Regions from separate parts of the Paenibacillus sp. FSL F4-0100 genome, predicted to be linked through region 2. Evidence: a T-box and tRNA genes for the amino acid it is inferred to sense, from the RefSeq annotation. Region 2 holds a T-box; the other holds one or more tRNA genes.
What was found. The T-box of region 2 lies ahead of pheS (phenylalanine--tRNA ligase subunit alpha). A T-box ahead of a tRNA ligase gene usually reads a tRNA of that ligase, here a tRNA-Phe.
Positions count from the first base shown of each region.

Region 1: it encodes a tRNA-Phe, which carries the amino acid that the T-box ahead of pheS (phenylalanine--tRNA ligase subunit alpha) is inferred to sense. The anticodon was not compared.

Region 1 covers NZ_CP150303.1:146,851-156,409, reverse strand. The annotation lists gene MHH48_RS00765 (ATP phosphoribosyltransferase regulatory subunit) at 1-232, opposite strand, end outside; gene MHH48_RS00760 (acyltransferase) at 576-1,802, opposite strand; gene MHH48_RS00755 (acyltransferase) at 1,983-2,489, opposite strand; gene ppaX (pyrophosphatase PpaX) at 2,503-3,153, opposite strand; gene lgt (prolipoprotein diacylglyceryl transferase) at 3,161-4,294, opposite strand; gene hprK (HPr(Ser) kinase/phosphatase) at 4,315-5,253, opposite strand; gene ugpC (sn-glycerol-3-phosphate ABC transporter ATP-binding protein UgpC) at 5,793-6,917, opposite strand; gene MHH48_RS00730 (helix-turn-helix domain-containing protein) at 7,026-8,240, opposite strand; tRNA gene MHH48_RS00725 (tRNA-Lys) at 8,392-8,464, opposite strand; tRNA gene MHH48_RS00720 (tRNA-Tyr) at 8,473-8,558, opposite strand; tRNA gene MHH48_RS00715 (tRNA-Phe) at 8,571-8,643, opposite strand; tRNA gene MHH48_RS00710 (tRNA-Asp) at 8,850-8,926, opposite strand; tRNA gene MHH48_RS00705 (tRNA-Thr) at 8,940-9,015, opposite strand; tRNA gene MHH48_RS00700 (tRNA-Val) at 9,042-9,117, opposite strand; tRNA gene MHH48_RS00695 (tRNA-Met) at 9,127-9,203, opposite strand; tRNA gene MHH48_RS00690 (tRNA-Ser) at 9,236-9,327, opposite strand; rRNA gene MHH48_RS00685 (23S ribosomal RNA) at 9,409-9,559, opposite strand, start outside.
Region 2 covers NZ_CP150303.1:6,209,030-6,218,588, reverse strand. The annotation lists gene MHH48_RS28140 (leucyl aminopeptidase) at 1-1,201, shown strand, start outside; gene MHH48_RS28135 (aldolase catalytic domain-containing protein) at 1,345-2,307, shown strand; tRNA gene MHH48_RS28130 (tRNA-Pro) at 2,485-2,558, shown strand; tRNA gene MHH48_RS28125 (tRNA-Gly) at 2,636-2,706, shown strand; gene MHH48_RS28120 (TetR/AcrR family transcriptional regulator) at 3,094-3,708, shown strand; partial or broken gene MHH48_RS28115 (HXXEE domain-containing protein) at 3,705-4,360, shown strand; gene abc-f (ABC-F type ribosomal protection protein) at 4,885-6,753, shown strand; T-box leader at 6,862-7,137, shown strand; gene pheS (phenylalanine--tRNA ligase subunit alpha) at 7,204-8,238, shown strand; gene pheT (phenylalanine--tRNA ligase subunit beta) at 8,268-9,559, shown strand, end outside.

The DNA.
Region 1 (9,559 bases), 1.6 Mb from region 2:
GCACCATCGTCGTTCCGCGCTTATTCAATAATTTAAACAGTTTTTGGTCCGACGTAGAGCTTGCCACGCCTACCGTATCGTAATATTCCATCGTTGGTGTCATAATCTGCCGGTATCCCCAGCGGTCCATACATGCCAGCACTTCACGTTCAATCCGGCGCAGCTTGGTGACCGCATGAGGGAGGTAATCACGAACACCTGCCGGTTTCTCGAAGCCTTTCGGTTTAGACATGACGCTCCACCTCAAATTCAGAAAAGTCTTTACTATGGTAAAGTGGTACCTTGCTAATAAATTAAAGTATATTGGCTATATTACCATGAACCCTGCCTGATCGTCAATGCATCATAAATGCGTTCTGCTATGTATCGTTCTCCGTTGTGATCCGCCTTAGCCGCCAAAGAATCCGCATAACTTCTGGGTATAATTGTAACACAAGAGTAAGCTGGAGTGACTTACTTGTCTATGAGCGCGAACCTCTGCTAGGTCCAGCGGCGGCATAATGCAAAAAAGCCGCCCGTTGCCGGACGGCTTTGCTTCATAATAATTGAAAAGAAAAAAAGTATGCCTGCTATGGTTATAGATCCACCGATTTTTTGCTGTCGCCTGTAACGGTGTCTTTTCTCTGCGTTGGTGCTTTCGGTGCTTTGGATGATGGCTTCAATGATCGCGGAACGCTGCCAAGCAGCATCCAGGAGCCTGGAATCCACCGGAACACCGTTTGTACCACCAGCGCACTGACAATTAGCGCAGTTACCATGCCGCCATAGATCCAGATGAGATAATCATCGGTTACCGGATTCAGCTTGAGATCGTACTCCCGGTATAGGAACAGCCAGAGCGGATGCACCAGATAGATCGCGAAGGACAGCTCGCCAATCCGCGTCAGAACCCTTACGATGAGCTTCCAACCGCTGTTATACAGCCAGCTGGCCAGCTGCATCAGTACAATCGCTGAGAAAACCGTGTGCAGATTCCACAACAGCTCGTACAACAGGGAATCGTATTTGGCACCGTGCAGTCTCTGGTTGTACCAAATCTGCACATGAGTCAGCGCCATCGCGAGCCAGCCGGCCCATAACACGACCGTACCTGCTCTTTGACTAGAGGTTTGTTTTTTCCAAGATGACGTTAGCCACCCCTTGAATTTGTCATAATTCATCGCCAGGTAAGCTCCCAGCATATAGTAGGCTAAATAAGAGATGGCCAAGCTTCCTTTAAATGTATAGTGCAGCTCGTATTTATTCCATATGATAAAGCCCCATTGAAGCAGGAACCCGATAGGAACCGCCCACCGTACGAGAAACCGTGACGATTTGAACAGCTTAAGGAAGATCGGGAACAAGATATAGAACTGCAAACTGATAAATACAAAATATAAGTGCGTATAGTTCTGCCCCCGAATTAAACGTTCAAAGAAAAGCGGCATCTGTGCCCATAGATCAAATGAGCTGTTGAGCAGCCCGTTCTGATACATCCGCACAAAGAAATAGATGATCGAGAACAACACATAAGGCAGCAAAATGTACAAGAGCCGCCGTTTGTAGAAGTTTTTGATTAGATCTTTGGTCAGTGGCCGGTCCGCATAGTTATAGAACAGCACGAAGCTGCTTAGGAATATAAACGAGGGTGTACCGTATTTAAAGAAAATATTCAAAAAATTAATAATATAATAGAATCGCGAATCAATCGCATCAACTGTTGCAAATGAAGTCGCATGAACGTGAAGCACGCCCAGGATGGCCAGCGCACGATAAATATCGAGCTGCGGCAGCCTTTCCTTCTTGTTCAGCGTTGCACTCATGTCAGGCGTCGCCTCCTTGATTCAAGTATTTTCATAGAGTCAATGAAAAGGGATGGGCGGGCAAAAAAGTCCCTCAAGGCCATCATACCCCGGGGACTATGGAATCGCTTTGTGTCATGTTATCCTATACTCATTCTACAATAATTCAGGTAGCTTGAGAACCTAACTTGTCACATTACCTCAAATTGACTCACTTTCCGTCGATGTCCTCTTCAGCTCTCGCAATGGATTGCCGCCTACAAAAACACCCGGTGCCACATCTTTATGTACGACAGACCCTGCAGCAACAACCGCTCCATCTCCGATCGTTACGCCAGGCAAAATCGTGGTGTTCGCGCCGATGAGCACGTTCTCCCCGATCCGCACTTCACCCAGACGATATTCCTTTATTAGATACTCATGGGCAAGAATCGTTGTATTGTAGCCGATCACCGAATTCTCGCCGATAGATATTTTCTCCGGAAAAAACACATCCACCATGACCATCAATCCAAACGCGGTATGTCTTCCCACCTTCATCCCGAGCATATGGCGGTATATCCAGTTCTTCAAGGGCAGGATAGGGCAATAACGGGCCAACTGGATAAAGATGAAGTTCTTGACGCCCTTGAACGGGCTCACGGTGCGGTAGATTTGCCATAGCGCGTTGGGCCCTTCTACAGGATAACGGGTAACCTTTCTGGCCATGCTGCCAAAACTCCTATTCCTCTTGAAGTCCTACGATTTCATACAGGTCTTTCATATCCTTTAAAACATAATCCGGACCATACTCCATCAGCTTCTGCTCACCCTTCAGGGACCAAGCTACAGCTGCGGCCTTCACACCCGCCGCCTTGGCGGACTGAATGTCGACCGGACTGTCCCCGATCATCAATGTCGTAGCCGGATTGGCGCCCAGCCGCTCAATTGCCGTCAGAACGGGCTCAGGATGCGGTTTCGGATGCTCGACGTCGTTCACCGTAACAATCGCCGACATGAATCGCTCGAGATCGTACTTTTCCAAAGTCATCATCGTAGAAGGATGAATCTTAGTTGTTACAATCCCAAGCGAAAGCCCGTGACGATGAAGGCGCTCCACGACCTCATTTACATGAGGGAACGGTCTAACCATCTCATCATGATGAAGCGTGTTGAAGGAACGGTAGGCTTTGACAAACGGACTAACATCCTCAACGCCTCCCGAGAAAGCCTGCAGCTGCTGTTCCAGCGTGGTTCCCATATGTGGAATGATCTGCTCCCTGGTTAACGGTCCCGGTGCTTGAGCCTCGAAGACATGCAGAAACGACGAGATAATCAATTCATTCGTATCAATAATGGTTCCGTCTAAATCAAACAGTACGGTTTCTATCATGCTGCAACTACTCCTTTTTGTCCTCCGTATCTGGTTTTATTGCCGGAGTATCTTCTACTCGGGACGGTTTGACTTCCGTCTCCTGGGTTTGGATTAGAGAGCTTGTATCATCCTTCTCTACTGGATCTGCTGCCGGTTTATCCTGCTTAACAGGTGCCTGCGCAGATGACTTCACGGCTTTATCCGTCTGAAGGTCAGCTTCAGGCGTTGGCCCTGCTCCGGTCTTCGTTGACACGATGGGGTCCAAATAACGCACATTGGCGCGGCCTGTTACGCGGCGTACAACGATCAATACGATGCCTGCAATGACGAAGAACACCGACAGCAGCTGAGAAATCCGAATATTGCCGTAAGCCGGATCCAGATGGCCCAGTTCAAAGCCCATCCAAGTCATCGGTGCCCACAGCGTATTGTTAATGAAGTCGGCAAGTCCGGTTGCGCCTTGGAACGCCAAGCTGTCCGTACGCACCGCTTCAATGAAGAATCGGCCGATGGAATACCAGATGAAATATCCGATGAAGAGTTCGCCTGCGCGCAGGAATTTCTGTCTGCGGAGGATAAGCAATATGACAATACCCACCAAGTTCCATAGCGATTCATATAAGAAGGTAGGATGATGGAATACACCTTGTACATTCATTTGATTCACGATGAAATCAGGCAGGTGCAGCTGTCCGCGTAAAAAGGATTCGCTTACAGGACCGCCATAGGCCTCCTGGTTAACGAAGTTCCCCCAGCGTCCAATGATCTGACCGGCCAACAGGGACGGAGCACAGATATCGGCAATCCGCCAGAATGAATAGCCTTTCCGGCGAACAAAGATTAACGCACAGATAATGGCACCAATAAGGGCACCGAATATGGCAATCCCGCCGTTCCATATTTTGAACACATCCAGGAAGTTGTCTTTATAATCTTCCCATTTAAAAGCTACATAATAAATACGCGCACCAATGATTGCGGAAGGAACACCAAGCAAGAGCAAATCCATGAAAAATTCCTGCGGAATGCCAAAACGCTTCCCCTCGCGAATGGCCAGTAACAGCCCCGCTAAAGCTCCCAACCCCAAAATCAAGCCATACCAATGAACACGCAGCGATCCGATGGAGAACGCCACCGGATCGATGAGCAATGTTTGCATCTTTTATAACCTCCCTAGTCCTAGTCCAAATCGTCCATATCTTCAGCGATCGTAGCTGTCAGTTTGTTCGTAAACTGCAGCGCAGCATTCAGTCCCATTTGTTTCAATCTGTAGTTCATAGCTGCTACCTCAATAATAACCGCAAGGTTACGTCCTGGACGAACCGGAATGGTGACCAGAGGGATGTCTGTCTCAATAATTCGTGTTGTTTCTTCATCTAATCCCAGACGATCATACTGTTTATCCTGCTGCCAAGCTTCCAATCGAACAACAAGTGTAATCCTTTTATTGTTCCGAACGGCTCCTGCACCGAATAACGTCATGACATTAATAATACCAACTCCGCGAATCTCCAGAAGATGGCGAATCAACTCCGGCGCCGTTCCGTGAAGCTGAAAATCCGATGTCTGACGTATCTCCACCGCATCATCCGCAATCAATCGGTGTCCGCGTTTGACGAGCTCCAATGCCGTCTCACTCTTCCCGATACCGCTTGAACCTGTGATCAGCATCCCCACGCCATAAACATCGCACAATACCCCGTGGATGGTTGTAGTTGGTGCAAGTTTACGCTCCAGGAAGCTTGTGAATCGGCTTGTCAGAATGGTTGTCGCCATACTGCTGCGCAGTACAGGCAAACCTCTTTCGTTCCCGAGTTCCACCAGTTCCTCCGGCACTTCCAAGGAACGAGTAACTACAATGCAAGGTGTTTCTTCCGTACACAGGCTGCGCATCCGCTCTTTACGCTCTTCCGGCTTCAGCATTCCGAAGAAAGCCAACTCCGTGCGGCCCAGAAGCTGGACCCGTTCCCGCGGATGGTATTCAAAATAACCGGCCATTTCCAATCCCGGGCGATTCAGATCGTCCGTTGTAATCTGACGTTTTAAGCCTTCCTCACCTGCGATGACCTCCAACTGAAACTGCTGGACCAGCTCGGATACCTTCACTTTCTTGGCCATGGTCTTACCCCTCTTCTTCCATTGTATGTTGACATCACAACGCAACCGTCATGTACGCGGCCCGTATTGGATGATATATTCCATATTCGATATTATCTAAAGTAGATAATCTGTATAAGCCTTATCAGCGATCTGGCAATTTACATGAAATATGCTTCAACATCCCGTATGTCCCATACTTATGTATGCCTTGCTTTGTGCTTATCTTATCGAAAAAAACCAATGAATGCAATTCTAACCGGCTATTCAATCGCGACATTAGGCTTATATTGGGGTGAAGCGACACTACGATTACGTACTATAACTTGAATAATATAAATGTAATGTTTTATCACGAAAGGCATTATTAACTCCATTCTTCTGCAGCATCTGGGTTTACTGCTTTATATATCTGCTATTCCTTTGAATGCATCTACTACCTTCTGCGAGAAACACTTAAACCCTCTCTAGGAGTGAATACTACCTGGATTTATGTATTTTTCTCCTAAAAAAACCGCCCCTTGAGAGGGCGGTTTTCAAGAGATCCCGATTGCTGAAGATTAGTCTTCGAGCAATACGTTCAATTCAGACTCTTTATCAAAGATATGAACTTTGTTCATGTCGAGTGCCAATTTCACATTGTCGCTTTCGCGAGTAGTCGAACGTCCGTCTACACGGCCGATAACCGTATCGGTGCCCAAGCCGCTCAGGTACAAGAGCATTTCGTGACCAAGGTTCTCGGTTACGTCAACTTTTGCAGTGAAGATTGTGTTCGGGGAAGCTTCCAGGAAGACTGGCTCTTCATGAATATCTTCCGGACGAACACCCATGATTACTTCTTTGCCAATCATGGATTTGTTTTTGAGCAATTGCGCTTTACCACCTGGTACTTGAACGTTCAAGCCCTGGGAAGTGAAGTATACGCCACCGTTTTGCTCGGACAATTTACCGTTGATGAAGTTCATGGTTGGGGAACCGATGAAACCAGCAACGAACAGGTTGTTCGGATTGTTGTACAGTTGCTCTGGGGAATCCGCTTGTTGAATAATGCCGTCTTGCATAACAACGATACGGTCACCCATCGTCATAGCTTCTGTTTGGTCATGCGTTACATAGATACAAGTGGTTTCAAGGCGCTTAACCAGCTTTGTAATTTCGGCACGCATCTGACCGCGGAGTTTCGCATCCAAGTTGGAAAGTGGCTCATCCATCAAGAAGACTTGTGGATCACGGACAATCGCACGACCCAAGGCAACACGCTGACGCTGACCACCGGACAGAGCCTTTGGTTTACGCTCGAGCAAATGCTCGATATCCAAGATTTTTGCTGCTTCACGTACACGTTTATCGATTTCGTCTTTCTTCACTTTACGGAGTTTCAAACCGAATGCCATGTTCTGATATACGTTCATATGTGGATACAAGGCGTAGGATTGGAATACCATCGCGATGTCACGATCTTTAGGTGCTACATCGTTAACAACGCGGTCGCCAATGTAAAGTTTACCCTCAGAAATTTCCTCAAGACCTGCGATCATACGCAGTGTCGTGGACTTACCGCAACCGGAAGGACCTACCAGTACCAAGAATTCTTTATCTTTAATATCCAAATTAACGTCAATTACAGTTGCTTTATCCGCACCTGCATACTTTTTGTAAATATGCTCTAAGCGTACACCAGCCATGTGCATTTGCCCCCTCATATGAATGTTATGAAATCGAATACAATTAATTTATAATCTTATATTACCCCATAGGCACCTGACTTGCTATACACAATCTGCACAAAAAACCTATTTCCTTTTCGTCACTTTATACAATAGAAGCGTTATTTTCACTAAAACCGCATCACTGAAGCTGCGAACATCAAGCCCCGTCTCCTGTTTGATCTTATCCAGGCGGTATAGCAGCGTGTTACGGTGAATATATAGGTGCTTGGCCGTCTCGCTCACGTTACAATCCAATTCGAAAAAAGACTCCAGCGTTGACAAGGTCTCACTATCCTCGAATAAATCGGTATGTCCGGCAGCGTACTCTCGCAGAAATTGATTGCGTTGGTACTCAGGAATGCTATAGACCAGGCGCTCCAGATGAAGCCCGGTCGACAGATGGATATGTTCCTTTACCTGGAATGTACGGCCGATGGTCATGGTCTCTCTTAACATGCTAACGGTCTGTGGCAGAGCATGCAGGGCATTAACTGCCGGTATCGCCGAGATATGGAAATCCCCCACCCATTCCGTTGAAATCAGCTCGTAGAGCCCCATGCAGAATAAGGAGAGTAAATCTTGATCGCCTTCCACCGAAGCATCCTCTTTATCATCCGTCGTTATACCGTCCAGCAATTCCTGGTTCGCTAAGATAATCCATTCCTTATCAAGCAGTGGTACCAGAATGATGTCCCCGCCAAAATAGCTGCGCAATAACCGATGCAGTGCCTTATAACTTGGAGTAGGGGCGTGCTCGCTCTCATGAATAAGAAGAAAGGGAACCATGTCCTCCGTCAAGCTTGTCCGAATCCACATTTCCTCTGGTAATTCAGCAAGCAGTTCACCGGCTTGCAGGCGTTCCTTTAACCAACCACCCAACTGTTGGGCGCGTCGTTCTTCTTCAACCTTACCGGCACTCTTGGACACTACCCCTGGTGTCGTATCCTGAAGGCTCGACAATAGTAGAGTTATAAGCCCAATCTCCGACTCCGTCAAAGCACTCTGATTCGCTACAATTACCCGACTAGGATCCTGTTGATTCACAGGAATCCAAATCTCACCAAGGTCCTTGTGCACATAGGCGCCGTGAACCCTTCGTGATTGGTGTGAGGTTCTGTTTTCTTCACGGCTACTAGCCCCCTGGGCTCTGTCCTCATGACCCATCCGATCACCGAATGGCGGTGAGGTCGCTATTAGTTTTGTTAACCATGCTGCTTCCTGAGCATTCAATTTTTTTAAACCGAGTGAGGTACCCAAGGTCTGCTCTAGTTTCTGAACGATGTGCTCCATCTCCACCATTGATGACTCCACCACTTTATCGTTTTTTCTTATTTTAGCATAACACCCAGTGCAAGCGACAATGCCTTCTCTCTAAGTCCAGTTACATTGGAGAAAAACTGCTTAAAAACAACACAAAAAGAGCCGTCAACAACGTTGACGACTCTTCGGATGAGCCATGAAGGACTCGAACCTTCGACACCCTGATTAAAAGTCAGGTGCTCTACCAACTGAGCTAATGGCTCTTATTTACTGGTGGAGGATGATGGATTCGAACCACCGAACTCGGACGAGAACAGATTTACAGTCTGCTGCGTTTGGCCACTTCGCTAATCCTCCAGGATATAAAGGTGGCTCGGGACGGAATCGAACCGCCGACACGAGGATTTTCAGTCCTCTGCTCTACCGACTGAGCTACCGAGCCTTACATAAATGACATAAAAATAAAGTGCGGAATGCAATCCTGCCCACTTTAATCTGTGGAAAACCGACCATTTTTATTCCTTAAGATTAATAATGGCGGAACTGACGGGATACTCTCTCTTCGTTCGAGACTGCGAAGTCTCTGCTAACGAAGATATGCTCCGACGAACCCGGTTATGGATTCTCATCCCTGAAGCTTGTAAAGAATGGCGGAACTGACGGGATTCGAACCCGCGATCTCCTGCGTGACAGGCAGGCATGTTAGGCCTCTACACCACAGTTCCACATTATTAAAGATGGTGCCGGCGAGAGGACTTGAACCCCCAACCTACTGATTACAAGTCAGTTGCTCTACCAATTGAGCTACACCGGCATGGTAAGGTAATAAAAATAAGTACATGGTGGAGGCTGAGGGGTTCGAACCCCCGACCCTCTGCTTGTAAGGCAGATGCTCTCCCAGCTGAGCTAAGCCTCCAGGTATGTATGGTAGCGGCGGAGGGGATCGAACCCCCGACCTCACGGGTATGAACCGTACGCTCTAGCCAGCTGAGCTACACCGCCATATAAACCTATTTGCGTTCAAGTTATTCAAATGGCGGAGAGAGAGGGATTCGAACCCTCGCACCGCTTACGCAGTCTAACCCCTTAGCAGAGGGTCCCCTTATAGCCACTTGGGTATCTCTCCATCATAACTTGTATGCAGTTACAGAGATTGATTCCCTGAAAACTAGATACGAAACGAATTTGCAACACATTGAAATATGTTTTGGATAAGCCCTCGACCGATTAGTATTGGTCAGCTCCATGCATTGCTGCACTTCCACCTCCAACCTATCTACCTCGTGGTCTTCAAGGGGTCTTACTAGTTGGGAAATCTCATCTTGAGGGGGGCTTCACGCTTAGATGCTTTCAGCGCT
Region 2 (9,559 bases):
CATTCAAATTCCGAATACGATGGTCAACTTCACTGCCGAACAGACTCCCCAAGATGCTGCTCAGGCTTTAACTGAAGGTTTTATCCTCGGAAGCTATCGGAAACCTCATTATAAGCGTGATGCTGCCGAACAAACGAATTTAGAAGAAATCCTCTATTATATAGAAGAAGATATGGATGCGGAATTTGAAGCTGGGTGGACGAAGGGGATGTCATTAGGCGCAGCGATTGGAGAAGCGACCTGTCTGGCACGGGATTTAACGAACCTGCCCGGCAATATGCTGTTGCCGGAAGACTTGGCCCAGAAGGCACTTCAGGTTGCAAAACGGAACGGTTTTGAAGCACAGGTACTGGACGAGGAAGGACTTGTCGAGAAGGGCATGGGCGGCCTTCTGGCCGTAGGTAAAGGCAGCATACATCCACCGCGCATGATTGCGCTCCGTTATCAGGGACGGGAGACGTGGGAGGATGTGATCGGCCTTGTTGGTAAGGGGGTTACGTTTGATACCGGTGGTGTATCGCTGAAGAGGGCATCCGGGATGGAGGATATGATCAGCGACATGGGCGGGGCGGCTACCGTACTGGGCGTTATGGAAGCGCTCGGACGGATTCGTCCCAGGGTAAATGTAGTGATGGTGATTCCGTCAGCGGAAAATGTAATGAGCGGTAGTGCCTTTAAACCCGGCGATATTGTCACGACGCTGAGCGGTCGCACCATCGAAGTATTGAATACGGATGCTGAGGGACGTATTGTGCTTGCGGACGGAGTAACTTATGCCAAGCAGCTCGGGGCTTCGCGTTTGATTGATGTGGCCACATTGACAGGTGCTGTCGTTTCGGCTCTTGGGGATATAGCCACTGGGGCCGTAACTAATGATGAGACCTTTTTGGAAGAGCTTATTACCTCATCTCGGAGGGCCGGCGAAAAAATATGGCCGCTTCCATCCTATCCGGAGTTTTGGGATAAATTGAAGAGTGAGGTGGCGGATTTACGCAATCAGACGGGCCGAGAAGGCGGGACGATAACGGGTGGTCTTTTTGTAGGGACATTTGCTGATGGGCTGCCCTGGGTGCATTTTGACATAGCAGGTACGGCTTACTTATCCAAGGAGCGGGGCGTGGATCCCAAAGGGGCAACCGGTGTGCTCGTTCGCACCATCACCGACTGGATTCTTAAGCAGGTCCAGGTCGTCATGGATTGAATCGCTTGCTATGAAATGAAGATGTCAGTGGGAGTCCCATATCCCTTAGAAAAACGTCCGTCTTTCGGACGTTTTTGCTTTACTTTTCAACCGGCATTCAAGTATGATGAAGAGAAAAATTGCCGAGAGGAGTTTAGCTTAGAATGATTAAGAGTAGTCAGACAAAGATTGTAGACTGTACCATTCGCGATGGCGGACTGGTCAATAATTGGGATTTTAGTGTGGAATTCGTACAAAATTTATATGCGGGCCTGAATGAGGCTGGCGTGGACTATATGGAAATCGGTTATAAAAATTCGCCTAAACTGCTGAAAGGCGCTGATCAGGCGGGCCCTTGGCGTTTTCTGGATGATGACTTCCTCAGAGAAGTGATTCCTCATAAAGGCAAGACCAAACTGTCCGCCCTTGTAGATATCGGCCGTGTGGATGAAGACGATATTTTGCCACGCGAGGAAAGCTTGTTGGATCTCATCCGTGTCGCTTGTTACATCAAAGACGTGGATAAGGCGCTTGCGCTGGTTCAGACCTTCCACGATCGTGGTTACGAGACTACGCTGAACATTATGGCTCTCTCCAACGTGATGGAGAACGAGCTGCTGGAAGCTTTTGAGCTGATCAAGGAGAGCGTCGTGGATGTGGTCTACATCGTCGATTCTTACGGAAGCCTTGATCATAAAGATATGGAATACCTTGTAAATAAGTTCAAGACCCATCTGCCGAACAAACGTCTGGGCGTTCATACCCATAACAACATGCAGATGGCGTTCTCCAACACGCTGGTCGCTGCAGATCTTGGCGTTGAGCTTCTGGATGCATCCGTGTACGGGATGGGACGTGCGGCCGGCAACTGCCCGACCGAGCTTCTGGTTACCCATCTGAAAGGCACGAAGTATGAACTGCGTCCGGTACTGGATATTATCGAGCGCTACATGATCCCTCTTCGCGAAAAAGAAGAGTGGGGTTATATTATGCCTTACATGATTACAGGCACCTTGGACGAACATCCGCGCTCCGCCATGGCACTCCGTGCTTCGGAGGATAAAGACAAAATTGTGGATTTTTATGATAAATTAACGACACCGGAAGTGACCTTCGACAAAAAATAGGCAAGGTGCTTTCACAGCCCTCATATCAGGTCAAGGTAAAGCAGCATCCTTCCCTCCCGGGAAGGATGCTGTTTGCTTTAATATACGGGCGATCCATTTTCCATAAAATACATGTTGAAATTATATGTTCGACATGGTATATTTATTTTTGTCTTCAAAAGACGCCATCTTCATTATCGGGACGTAGCTCAGCTTGGTAGAGCACCTGGTTTGGGACCAGGGGGTCGCATGTTCAAATCGTGTCGTCCCGATTCGCTTATGAATTAGGGCCTCGCAAAAGTAATCGAAATATGCTCCGAAGCATAGCGTCACTTTTGTAGGTATATGTGCGGGTGTAGTTCAATGGTAGAACTCCAGCCTTCCAAGCTGGTAGCGTGGGTTCGATTCCCATCACCCGCTTATAGTTAGAACGAAAACCCTTGGTGACAAGGGTTTTTTGTTTGCGGAAATCCGAATTTACGAACTTTCGATTTCCCGTTCGATTCCTATAACAAGCACCATACATACAAAAAAGTCCTTGAAAGAACAAGGGCTTTTTTTGCTGTAACGATGCGCTTATCTAACCGAAGCTTGATGGGCTGCCGGTAGAGCGCTGCCAATGCCCCCGCATGAAGGGCTAGCGACTTAATATGCTGCAAAAGTACAGTTTTTTACCGCGTTGGCGGGGAATTTCGGGAGAATTCTAACGATTGCTTTGTCATAAAAAGGGTGGTACACTCTCATTAAACAGTGTTTAAAACGATGTTTAATAAATTGTTTGCATCAGGATAGATAGGGAGGGGTTCGATGGCATCGCCAGACCACAGCAATGACACCAAAGAGAAGATTTTGCAGACGACACTAGACGTAATCAAGCGGGAAGGATTCGACAGTGTTACGATTCGCAAGATTGCTTCCCGTTCCGACGCCAACATCGCGCTTGTCAACTACTATTTTGGCTCGAAAGACAAGCTGATCAACGAGGCGATCAAGGGATTGCTGATCGGCTTCCGGGATACCTTCGATGTGCTCGATCACGTGTCTGTGCCACCGAAGGAGCGATTGAAATTATTTTTAACCCGTTACGTTCAGGTCATTCAGCAATATCCGGAGCTGGTGCTGCACACGATAGCGGCCGGCTCGGCGATGTTCGCGTCCCAACATGAGTATGGGGAATTTTTGCAAGCAACTGGATTTCATAAGCTTCAAAAGGTGTTTACAGAGATCACGGGGGAGGAACGGCCGGACTCGTTAATGATGATGGTTACGCAAATTTTCGGCGCCATTTTTCTCCCTGCATTAATGAAGCCGCTGCTCGAATCCGGAGCTGGAGTCAAGCCTGCTCCCATCGACCGGCAAATCGATTTTTTGTTTGAGCGCTATTTTCCTGAATATGGAGAAGCAAAGGAGCGAGGAAAATGAAATTTCTAAGAGATTATTGGCAGGATCTGGGCATCGTTGTCGCCTTCTTTGTATGCATTGGATTGTTGGTCAATGGGAGTCTCATGCCGGAAATCGAAATCATTTTATGGCTCAGCTTTGTGGCGATATTGGTGCATCAATTCGAAGAATATCGGTGGCCGGGGTATTTCGGAGGGCTGTTTAACGGCGTCATTTTTCGAAGCGAGCATCCGGAACGCTATCCGCTGAATACGCAGTCTGCTATGATCATCAACCTCGGCATCGCTTATCTGTTTTACCTTCTTCCCGTGTTTGTCCCGCATCTCATCTGGCTTGGTCTTGCCCCCGTATTCATGGGCTTTTTCCAATTTATTTGGCACGGCATATTTGCCAACATCAAAGCAAAAACGATATACTATCCCGGCTTGGGCGCCGTCTGCTGTTTCATTTTCCGATCGGCGGCTGGTATATCTATCATATCGTTAGTTACAATCTGGCAAGTGCGTGGGATTGGATTTTGGGCTCGGTTTATTTTGTTATCGCCGCGTATATCTTCATCATCAAGGGGAATATGTGGCTGAAGGATGAACACTCGCCGTATTCGTTTTCTCCGAAGCAGCTAGGCCCTTATAACGTGTCTCCGAACACGGTATGGGTCGACGACGAAATATAGGAGCGACATTAGCCCTCGCAAAGATCTGGTCATCCAGACGGTTGACGGCAGTGTTGACCGACACGGGCGAGATGAGTTTACCCCTTTTACAAGCGCAGAATATCTGTTATAATGACCATAATTTCATTCCAAGAATGCGAGGTAACCTAGTCCAATGAAGTAAGACACCCTTTTCTCTAAACAACTGCATGTGGTTTGCAGGCGTTTCTCTACGGCGGTAGAGGAGAGATTTGGTGTGTCTGAACAATGTGACTGGGGTGCCTCTTTTTGTTATGTTGAAATGGTACTCTAATGAAATACAATCACATCCATGGAACGGATTTGCAGCTTCCGCTAACGGCGAGGTTATTGAGCTTCATTTCAATAGCAGTCAAGGCTGGACTGGAATGAACAGCCGAAGTTAGTGTCGGTCGTGCAAATTCGTCCCGTTAATTCAGACCAGACCCATATCTCTCTTTATAACATCCGCCGCAGGCCATCGCTTGCGGTTTTTTAGTTTTTTCAAAGAGAGAGGATGAGACGATATGACTATGATTCTAAAAGCGAAAGATATAAGTATGGAGCTCCAAGGAAGGCCGCTGTTTGAAGGCATTCAGCTGGAGGTGGCGGAAGGAGAACGGATTGCGCTGTACGGGCGCAACGGTACCGGCAAAACCACGCTTCTCTCGATCCTGGCCGGTGAGCTCGAACCGACCTCGGGCGTTGTGGAGACGATTCTCCCGCGAGAGCGCTGGGGCTGGCTCAGGCAGCAGGATGAGCCGGACGAAATCGATAGGAGTGCCATCGATACGGTGCGCAGCCGCAGTCATCCTTCATTATGGCAGCTGAAGCTTCAGCTTGCCGGCGTCGAGCAGCAGATGAATGGCGGCAGCCCTGTCGAAATGGAACAATTGCTTGAGCAATATGGCAATCTGCTGGAGCGTTACGAGTCCCAGAACGGTTTCCAGTGGGAGACCGAGGTGGAGAAAGCGATGACGATGCTGGGCATCGGGCCAGAGGTGTGGCCTGTATCCTACCGCGAGCTGAGCGGAGGCCAGAAGACGAAGGTCATGCTGTCAGGGCTCCTTGTATCGGCACCGAGATTTTTACTGCTCGACGAGCCCACGAACCATCTGGACAGCGACAGCTTGGTCTGGCTGGAGCAGTGGCTGGTATCGTCCTATAAAGGCACTGTGTTGTTTGTTTCCCATGACAGGGAATTCATCGATCGGGTAGCAACCTCTGTATGTGAGCTGACCTCGGAGGAACTTCGGCGTTACCGGGGAGGATATACGGATTACCGCCGCGAAAAGGAACGGGAGCTGCGCGAGCAGGAGACGCTTTACCGGAAGCAAGAGCTGGCTCGCAAAGCGCTGGAGGAATCGATCCGAAGATATGAGGAGTGGTTCCATAAAGCGCATAACGCGGCCGGGGACGTAAATGACGTCAAGATCACCGCCAGCTTTTACAAGGCCAAGGCCAAGAAGAACATCTCAAGATATCATGCCAAGGAAAAAGCGCTGGAACGGCTGGAAGCAGAGCGGGTGGATAAACCGCGAAGCGGTCCTAAGCTGAACATGGAGCTGGAAGGGGAAGCTTTCGGCGGCCGTACCCTTGTCCAAGTGAAGGACATCAGTTTTGGTTACGAAGATCAACCGCTTTTTAATAAGCTCACCTTCTATCTGAACCGCGGCGACCGGTTGGCCGTAAGAGGCCCTAACGGGAGCGGGAAAACGACACTGCTCAAGCTGCTGCTGGGCGAAATCGAACCGCAGGAGGGCCGAATTACCCGAAATCCTTCCGTTAAGATCGGCTATTTCTCACAGGAACTTGAGGGGCTGGAACCCGAAACCACGCTGCTGGACAGTCTGCTCGTCATTCCGGGAATGACGGAGAGCCGTGCGCGTACCTTGCTGGGCTCGTTCCTCTTCAGGCGGGACGATGTGTTTAAGAAGATGGGGCAGCTGAGCATGGGGGAGAAGTGCAGAACGGCTTTTCTCAAGCTGTATTTCAGCGGGGCGCATCTGCTCGTGTTGGATGAACCCTCGAATTACCTGGATGTGGATACCCGCGAGGTGATTGAACAAGTGCTTGTGAGCTTTCCGGGTGCGATTGCGCTCGTATCCCATGACCGGTATCTGGTGCGCAAAATCGCGAACCGGCTGCTCACGCTGAAGCCTGGGGGAGCTCCGGTTTGGTTTGAGGGAAGTGTGGATGAGGAGGAGGAACAGGCCTCGCGGACCGGTGTGATCAGGGGGAATACGGAGAAGGACAATCGGCGAATGGAGCTTGAATATCGGATTCAGGAATTACTGGGCTTATCAGCCGAAGATTTTGAAGCCGGGGACGAGGCGAGCTGGCTTGCCGAGATCAGGGAGCTCCGGGCAGAGCTGACCAGGCTTCAGTCGGAATAAGATCAGGGATCACGATTAAAATCAGTCAGATGGGGTTAAAATGGGGAAATGAAACTTGCCATATCCCGAAAGGTTGCATATAATAAACCCTATATATTTGCATATGTAATAAATGCGTGGATGGAGAAAAGTAGCTAGTGCCTCTTTACAGGGAAGGGATGCCGTGGATTGAGAGTGTCCCTATAGAAACAGGCTAGTGAAGTTCGCTCCGGAGCAGTTCCTTGAACACGGCATGGTGCCGGTCAGTAGGGGATAACGGGTCCGATTCGTTACGTCGGTCAAGTGAGCATGATGAGGCATACTCGGGCCTAAGGTTTTTTACCGCCTTGGTTAGGGTATGATGCATGTTAACAAGGGTGGTACCACGGTCTCTTCGTCCCTTTTCGGGAGGAGAGGCCTTTTTTGTTTTCAGTACGATGATGGAGTTTACAAAGGGGTGTGCGAATAGCTATGAAGGAAAAATTAGAAGCATTAAAGCAGGAAGCATTGGCGCAATTGCAGGATGTTACCGATCCGCAGCAGCTGAATGATTTGCGGGTGAAATACCTTGGCAAAAAAGGTGCCTTGACGGAAATCCTGCGCGGAATGGGAGCGCTGAGTGCAGAAGAGCGTCCCGTTATCGGCCAGGTGGCCAATGACGTTCGGGGCGCGATCGAGGAAGTCATCTCCGGCAAGCAGGAAGCGTTCTTGCAGCAGGAAACCGAAGAGCGCCTGCGTGCAGAGAAGGTGGACGTAACTCTTCCGGGCCGCAAGCTCAGCCAAGGCGCGGTCCATCCTTTGAGCAAGGTGATCCAGGATATCGAGGATATTTTCATCGGGATGGGTTATCAGGTAGCGGAAGGCCCTGAGGTGGAAACGGACTACTTCAACTTTGAAGCGCTGAATCTGCCGAAGAATCACCCGGCACGCGACATGCAGGATTCCTTCTATTTGACGGAAGATCTGCTAATGCGTACTCAGACATCCCCGGTGCAAGCCCGGACGATGCTGTCGATGAATGGGAAAGCACCTGTCAAAATCATCTGCCCGGGCCGTGTATTCCGCCGGGACGACGATGATGCGACGCATTCGTTCCAGTTCCATCAAATCGAGGGCTTGGTCATCGGCGAGAACATTCGCATGAGTGATCTGAAAGGGACGCTGCTGCAATTCGTGCAGGAGATGTTCGGCGATGACACGCAGATCCGTCTGCGTCCAAGCTTCTTCCCGTTCACGGAGCCGAGCGCGGAAGTGGACGTATCCTGTGTAAGATGCGGCGGCAGTGGCTGCCGCGTATGCAAGCAAACAGGCTGGCTTGAGATTTTAGGCTGCGGCATGGTTCATCCGAAGGTGCTTGAAATGGGCGGTTATGACCCTGAGAAGTACAGCGGTTTTGCTTTCGGTATGGGGGTTGAGCGGATTGCGATGCTGAAATACGGCGTGGATGACATCCGTCACTTCTTCAACAACGATACAGCATTCTTGAATCAATTCACGCGGATCTAATTTTAACGATAAAGGGAAGTGAATAGACAATGAGAGTTTCAACCGATTGGTTGTCCGATTATATTTCGCTCGAAGGCGTAACCTCAGAGGATTTGGCAAGCCGTATTACTTCGGCTGGTATTGAAATCGATGTGATCGAGAAACGGAATCAAGGCATTAACAAAGTGGTCGTAGGCTACGTCAAGAGTAAGGAGAAGCATCCTGACGCAGACAAGCTGAATGTATGTATCGTGGATGCGGGTCAGGAGGAAGATCTCCAGATCGTGTGCGGAGCCAAAAATGTGGATGCTGGCCAGAAGGTGCCGGTGGCGCTTGTTGGCGCGAAGCTGCCTGGCGGTATGGATATCAAGAAGGCCAAGCTGCGCGGCGTGCTCTCCCAAGGCATGATCTGCTCGGCGAAGGAACTTGGCATGAATGACAAACTGCTGCCTAAAGAGCTGCAGGAAGGGATTCTGGTACTTCCGGCTGAGACGGAGATCGGCAAACCAATTGAAGATGTGCTGGGTCTGAACGATGAAATTTTGGAGCTGGATCTGACGCCGAACCGCTCTGACTGTCTCAGCATGCTGGGAGCAGCTTACGAAGTGAGCGCCATTCTGGGGCGCGAGCTGAGTCTTCCGAACCCGGAGAAGGAAATTCTGGAGGTTCAAGATGCAGCAGCCGATCATATCTCGGTTACGATCGGGGCTGACGAGCAGTGCAGCCATTACGCGGCACGTTATATTACCGGAGTTAAGATCGGTCCTTCTCCGCTGTGGATGCAGAACCGGTTGATGGCAGCGGGCGTGCGCCCGATCAGTAATATCGTGGATATTACGAACTATGTGATGCTGGAATATGGCCAGCCGCTGCATGCTTTTGATGCAGATCAGCTGAAGGATGGCGCGGTCCATGTGCGTATGGCTGAAGCTGGAGAAACGATGGTAACGCTGGACGGCGCGAAGCGTCGCCTGGAGCCGCATATGCTGGTGATTACAGCAGGGGGCAAGCCGGTAGCCTTGGCTGGCGTTATGGGCGGGCTGGACTCCGAAGTAACGGACAGCACGGTCAATATTTTCCTGGAGTCGGCTAAGTTCGATGGCGGTACCGTCCGCAAAACATCCCGTCAGCTCGGACTGCGTTCGGAGGCAAGCTCCCGCTTCGAGAAGGAAGTGGATCCTGCCGCAGTTATCCCTGCACTGAACCGTGCAGCGGCATTGATGGCGAAATATGCCGGAGGCGCTGTCCATCAGGGAATCGTCGAAGCAGGCAGTGCGGACACCGAGCCTACCGTGATTACGTTGTCGCTGGAGAAGCTCAATCGTTATCTGGGAACGGAGCT